Nitratifractor salsuginis DSM 16511: one gene and its partner. The protein of the gene in region 1 interacts with the protein of each later gene in a pairwise test. Links are inferred from orthologs where the notes say so. Each region holds a gene or a part of one and is shown on either strand. Other genes may lie near its edges. The genes, in order: NITSA_RS05610 and topA.

Region 1 (3,308 bases):
TTACCCTGCGCTACGAAGAGAAGATGGATCCCGCGGTCAAAAGCTACCTGGCCTTCGCCACGGAGCGGCTGGAGGAATTGAATGTACTCAACGCGCTTTTCCGCAAAAAGTCTTTGGCTGAGTCACAGCACCAGGTTCTGGAAGAGAGCCGCTGTGCTTTGGCTAAACGGCGCGAAAGCTCCCACGTCACCGACCCGGCGGTGCAGGAGCGGATGAAAGCCCTCGATACTCTGCGCCGGAAACGCAAGACCCCCTTCAAAGAGCGGATCGTAACGCAGCATCGGCGCTTCGGGTACAAACCCCTGGCGACGACGACCATCGGCAGCTTTCCCCAGACGCCCGAGCTTCGCAAGATGCGGCGGGATTACAAGGAGGGCAGGATCGATGCCGAAACCTATGAGCGCTACATCGAAGAGCAGATCAAAGCCTGTGTGGAGTTTCAGGAGCGCATCGACCTGGAGATTCTGGTACACGGGGAGTTCGAGCGTAACGATATGGTGGAGTATTTCGGCGAACAGCTCTCTGGAGTCGCCTTTAGCGAGAACGGCTGGGTACAGAGCTACGGAAGTCGCTGCGTCAAACCCCCGCTGATCTACGGGGATGTGAGCCGGCCCGCACCGATGACGGTCCGCTGGAGCACCTTCGCCCAGAGTCTGACCGAGCGTCCGATGAAGGGGATGCTCACCGGGCCCGTAACCATTCTCAACTGGTCTTTTGTGCGCGACGACCAGCCCCGATCCGAGACCTGCTATCAGATCGCCCTGGCGATCCGGGACGAAGTGGACGATCTGCAAAAGGCGGGCATCGGGATGATCCAGGTGGATGAGGCGGCGTTCAAAGAGGGCTACCCCCTGCGCTCGGCCAAACGGCCCGAGTATGAGCGCTTCGCTCTGGAGAGTTTCTGGATCGCTACCAATGTCGCCGAGCCCGAGACCCAGATCCATACCCATATGTGCTACAGCGAATTCAACGACATCATCGACACCATCGAAGGGATGGATGCCGACGTCATCAGCATCGAGACGGCCCGCAGCGGCAATGTCCTGTTGCGGATCTTCAAAGAGCGCGGCTATGAGATGGAGATCGGCCCCGGCGTTTACGACATTCACTCCCCCCGCGTCCCGAGTGTGGACGAGATGGTCGATCAGATCCACGCCCTCCTGGAAGTCCTGCCGCCCCGGCAGCTCTGGATCAACCCCGACTGCGGCCTCAAGACCCGGGGCTGGCCGGAGGTGGAGGCGAGCCTGGCCAATATGGTCCAAGCGGTCAAAGAGGTGCGTCAAGAGCTGGGGATCTAGATCCCTCCTTGGCTTATGAAAGAGCCCTGCCTCTGGGGCTTTTTATCCATCTTTACCCATCCTTCCTGTAAACTCTCCCTATGCAAACGGTTTCCCAAAGTTTTTTCGCCGAGACGATCGTCAAACGATCCAAGTTTCTCAGTTATCTCGTTCCCATCGCCGATTTTGAAACGCTTCACAGCCGGTTGCGAAAGGAACACCCCAAAGCCAACCATATTGTCACCGCCTACCGCCGCTTCAACGAACATCGGCAGATCGTCGAACACTCTTCCGACGACGGCGAGCCCAAAGGCTGCGCCGGTGTGCCCACGCTCAACGTGCTGCGCGGCAACGACCTCGTGGAGTGCGCCATCCTGACGGTCCGTTATTTCGGCGGGATAAAACTGGGCACGGGCGGGATGGTGCGGGCCTATACCCAGGCGGCAAGCAGCGTTATTGATTGTGCGAATTTGAAGCATTGGGTGATGAAGGAGCGTTATCATATCGGCTGTGCTTACAGTGCATTGAACCGATTGGAGTGCCTTATCAATGAGTTGGATATCGAAGTGCTTCATCGGGATTTCCCAGGCTATGAAGTCCGTTTGAAACTCTCTGCAGATCCGGGAAGCTACGCGATGCTTCTTAAAAAGGCAAACGGATTGTTATTAAAAGAGATGTTTTGATGTAGTTTGTCATGGACAATGATAAGTTATATTCACTTATCACTATTGTTTCATATACTTTCCTGTTTGTGCAATTCTGGATACAAGTTACCTGTAATTAATTGCGTACAGTATAGTCTATGATCATTTTCATATAATTCAAAGGTATAGTCTTCTTTTGATAGGCTACCTAAGAAAAAAATATAAATATCATCTGTTTTAATTTTTTTCCGTTCTTCTTTAGATATATCTTCGTATGATTTGTTCTTTTCTTTCATGATTTTTTTAGTCCTACAGAAAATTGTGTTTTGACTTTATCTTTCAAATCTTCAATATCATTGACCACTTCATTTATTTTTCTGTCGCTCCAATCAGATACATCTATTTTTAATGTTATATCTTTCTCTTTATCAAAAAACCTAAACATAATATTGGTACCGTTGTTTTTTACACTATCCTTTGCAAGACTCAATTTCCCAAGATAGATTCTTCTGATTGAATATTTTTCTAAGAACTCTTGATCACTGGTTTCATATGTGCTTATTTTTTTAAAGGCGCTTTTATAAGTATCAAAATTTATCATTGGTATTTCCAGTTCTAGAGTCCCCCATCGGGGATCCGTAAACCCCACGCCTTTAGGCGGCCGGGATATGGTATGCTTGAAAGATGCAAGAGTATAGAAATGGTGGGCATACAGTATGGGACTGTAAATACCATCTCGTGTGGACGACAAAATACCGTTATCCCGTCTTAAAAGGGGATGTGGGGTACCGATGCCGAGATTTGTTACGTGAGATTGCGATGAGTCGGGAGATGGTGATTTATGCAGGATCCATCAATCGGGATCATGTACATTTGTTGATAGGGATACCGCCAAATATGTCCGTATCAAAGGCAGTGCAATATTTGAAAGGGAAGAGTTCGCATAAATTGATGAGTGAATTTCGGATGCTGAAGAAGCGGTATTGGGGGCAGCATTTGTGGGCGAGAGGATACTGGGTTGCAACGAGTGGAAATGTGACCGATGAAGTCTGGATGGAATATATCAAGAACCAACAACCACCAGAGCTTGATGATGAGTTCCGAGTTGTCTGATCAACCGACGGCCTTCAGGCTGAATGACCGGCTTTCAGCCGTAATCTGAAGCCACCGGCTATTAGCCGGTGGAGACATTCACATGCCTATCATGTGGAAAATTTATAAAATGTTTCACAATTGGACGTATGGTTGAACTGATGCGATGATGCTTACCATCGACAGTAGTATGTACAGTATGTTGTTGATAACTTTTAATCTCTTTAGTATCTATATTCTCTTGATTTTCTTTACTTGAAGCAATTTTACGATTTTTATTTATTAAATATAGTTT
Region 2 (3,305 bases), 980 kb from region 1 along the record:
AGAGAACTCGACCCCGAGCGGGAGGAGAAGGCTTACAAAATTATGAAAAAAGACTCCTTCCGCATCCGCTGCGATTTGGGAATGGGCACGGGCAGCTTCACCTCCTACGGCTGCGACCTGAGCTACGAGTATGTGAAGATCAATGCGGAGTATAGAACGTAAAAATAACCGAGCAACCGAGTAACGGAGTAATGAGTAACCGAATAATTGAGAATTGTAAGGAATGCTGAACGACTGAGCTTGAAATCCTCTCAACGCTCAACGCTCAGCTCTCAACGCTTAACACATAACACCATTCAATCTTGCGACTTGAGGGCCGAAGGCCCGTGCCTGCGACTTGCGACTATATGCTACAATGGCGGAAAAATTTCATCTAGGCTACCTTATATATGAAAAATCTCATTATCGTCGAATCACCGGCCAAGGCACGGACCATCAGCAACTTCCTGGGCAAGGATTACAAAGTCGTCGCCTCCAAAGGACACATCCGGGATCTGCCCAAAAGCAGCTTCGGCATTACCGTCGAGGAGGGGAAATTCATCCCCAAATACACCGTCCCCAGAGAGGCTTCCCCCACGGTCAAAGAGCTCAAAAAGCTGGCCAAAGAGGCAGAGACCGTCTACATCGCGACCGATGAGGACCGCGAGGGAGAAGCGATCGGCTACCACATCGCCAAGGCCATCGGCAAGGACCCCGAAGAGCTGCCGAGGATTGTCTTCCACGAGATCACCAAGAGCGCCATCCAACACGCCCTGGAGAATCCCAGACGGATCGATATGCAGAGCGTCGATGCCCAGCAGACCCGGCGCCTGCTCGACCGGATCGTAGGCTACAAGCTCTCCCCCCTGCTGGCGAACAAGATCCAAAAGGGCCTCTCCGCCGGCCGGGTCCAGAGCGCGGCGCTCAAGATCGTCGTCGACCGGGAGCGGGAGATCAAAGCCTTCAAACCCGAAGAGTATTGGAGTATCAAGGGAATCTTCGACAAGACGGTCGATGCCGATATCTACAGCTTCGAGGGCAAAAAGATCGAGAAAATGACCCTCAAAAACGGCGAAGAGGCGAACAAGATCGTCGAATCGGCCAAGGAAGAATCCTTCAAGGTCGCCTCCATCGAAACCGCCCGGCGCAAGAGCAAAACCCCGCCCCCCTTTATGACTTCGACCCTCCAGCAGGCCGCTTCGACCCAGCTGGGTTTCTCCCCCAAAAAGACGATGATGGTCGCCCAGAAACTCTACGAAGGGGTCAAGACCCACAAAGGGACGATGGGGGTCATCACCTATATGCGGACCGACAGCCTCAACCTTGCCAAAGAGGCAGTGGCTGAAGCACGGGAATTCATCGAGAAGAACTTCGGAGAGAAGTATCTCCCCGCCAAACCCAAATTCTACGCCTCCAAAGCCAAGGGAGCCCAGGAAGCCCACGAGGCGATCCGCCCCACGATGACCGAATTCACCCCCAAGCTGGCCGCCAAGTACCTGGCTCCCGACGAGCTCAAACTCTACCGCCTCATCTACAACCGCTTCCTGGCGTGCCAAATGACCGAAGCGGAGTTTGAAACCCAGACCATCCTCTTTGCCGGAGAGAAATCGGTCTTCAAAGCCACCGGCCGCAAACTGATCTTCGACGGCTTTTACCGCATCACCGGCTACAATGAAAAAGATCGGCTCCTGCCTGAGCTCAAAGAGGAGCAGCCGGTCGAACTCACCGAGATCAAAGCCGAACAACACTTCACCGAGCCCCCCGCCCGCTACAACGAAGCGAGCCTCATCAAAAAGCTCGAATCTCTGGGTATCGGGCGCCCCAGCACCTATGCCCCCACCATCACGATCCTGCAGAACCGCAAATACATCGAGATCGAAAAGAAGCGGATCCACCCCACCGAGATCGCCTTCACCGTCATCGAAATGCTAGAAAAGCACTTCCCCGAGATCGTCGACAGCAACTTCACCGCCCGGATGGAAGAGACCCTCGACAAGATCGCCGAAGGCAAAGAGGATTGGCAAAAGGTACTCTGGGAATTTTATCAACCCTTCATCGAGAAGATTGCCGAAGGCAAAAAGAACATCCCCTCCCAAAAAATGGCCGAACCCATCGGCGAAAAATGCCCCGAGTGCGGTGCAGAACTGCTCAAACGCAAGGGGCGCTACGGGGAGTTCATCGCCTGCTCCAACTTCCCCAAATGCCGCTACAGCCGCAACATCGACGGCACCGAACCCGAAAAGCCGGAGGAGACCGACGAGATCTGCGACAAATGCGGCGCACCGATGGTGATCAAAAACTCCCGCCGGGGCAAATTCCTCGCCTGCAGCGCCTACCCCAAGTGCAAAAACGCCAAACCCCTCACCCCGCCCAAAGAGCTCGCCGTCCCCTGCCCCGAGTGCGGCGGCAAACTCATCGAACGCCAGGGCCGCCGCGGCACCTTCTACGGCTGCGCCAACTACCCCAAATGCAAATTCATCGCCAATTTCGAACCGGTGGACAAAAAATGCCCCGAATGCGGCTACCTGATGGGGGTCAAACACCTCAAAAGCGGCGATGTCTATGTCTGCTTCAAGTGCAAACACAAAGTTTCGGCGGAAGCCGAAACTTAATGAGGAATGAGCAATGAGGAATGAGGAACCGAAAAAGAACGATCCTCTTTCTGAAAAGAGCTTCCTCTTCTCTCTTCGTATTATCAAACTCAACCGTTTCTTACAGGATAAACATCGGGATTATGTCCTCTCAAAGCAGATTTTAAGAAGCGGAACTGCAATTGGTGCTTTGATTGCCGAAGGCAAATATGCCCAATCAAAAGCGGATTTTCTCAACAAACTCACTATCGCTTTAAAAGAAGCAAGCGAAACCGAATACTGGATTCGCATTCTGCACGCATCGCAATATATTGATGATACGATGTACCAAAGCATTTACAAAGATCTCGATGAAATCCTTCGCCTCCTGATATCCAGCACCAAAACGGTCAAAGGCTCTCAAAAATGAGATTGAAACTTTTCTATTTAAATAAAATGCATTGCGAAGCAATGCTCACCGACATTCCTCATTCCTCATTCCTCATTCCTCATTCCTCAGGGAGCTTATCCCTATGAAAAAAACATCCATTATAGAAGAGTACTATCTCTTCATCAAAGGCTTCTTTAAAGAGCTCTTCGACGAGCGTCTGGGCTTCTATGCGGCCAGTATGAGCTGGAGCACCCTCTTTTTCATCATCCCCTTTATGGTGATCCTCCTGGTGCTCTTTACCCATATGCCCATCTTCGACACCGCCTATGGCCGGCTCCACGAGCTGATCGCCGAGAATCTGGTCT

The links.
Region 2: the proteins of NITSA_RS05610 (region 1) and topA interact in binary tests that used the Escherichia coli proteins (3 or more experiments, as listed by UniProt). The link is inferred for Nitratifractor salsuginis DSM 16511 from one-to-one orthologs.

What each region holds. Positions count from the first base shown.
Region 1 is NC_014935.1:1,109,649-1,112,956, reverse strand. The notes cover bases 189-3,169. They hold NITSA_RS05610 (IMPACT family protein), read left to right. Parts: upstream 189-1,378; coding sequence 1,379-1,960; downstream 1,961-3,169. Other genes in these bases: NITSA_RS11285 (hypothetical protein), read right to left, coding at 3,096-3,169; tnpA (IS200/IS605 family transposase), read left to right, coding at 2,606-3,034; NITSA_RS05600 (hypothetical protein), read right to left, coding at 2,214-2,522; NITSA_RS05605 (hypothetical protein), read right to left, coding at 2,011-2,217; metE (5-methyltetrahydropteroyltriglutamate--homocysteine S-methyltransferase), read left to right, coding at 189-1,298. In the rest of the region: more of metE, read left to right, coding at 1-188; more of NITSA_RS11285, read right to left, coding at 3,170-3,308.
Region 2 is NC_014935.1:131,982-135,286, reverse strand. The notes cover bases 13-2,990. They hold topA (type I DNA topoisomerase), read left to right. Parts: upstream 13-389; coding sequence 390-2,591; downstream 2,592-2,990. Other genes in these bases: NITSA_RS00760 (four helix bundle protein), read left to right, coding at 2,605-2,979; argJ (bifunctional glutamate N-acetyltransferase/amino-acid acetyltransferase ArgJ), read left to right, coding at 13-162. Outside these bases: more of argJ, read left to right, coding at 1-12; NITSA_RS00755 (YihY family inner membrane protein), read left to right, coding at 3,083-3,305. UniProt on the Escherichia coli protein: Releases the supercoiling and torsional tension of DNA, which is introduced during the DNA replication and transcription, by transiently cleaving and rejoining one strand of the DNA duplex.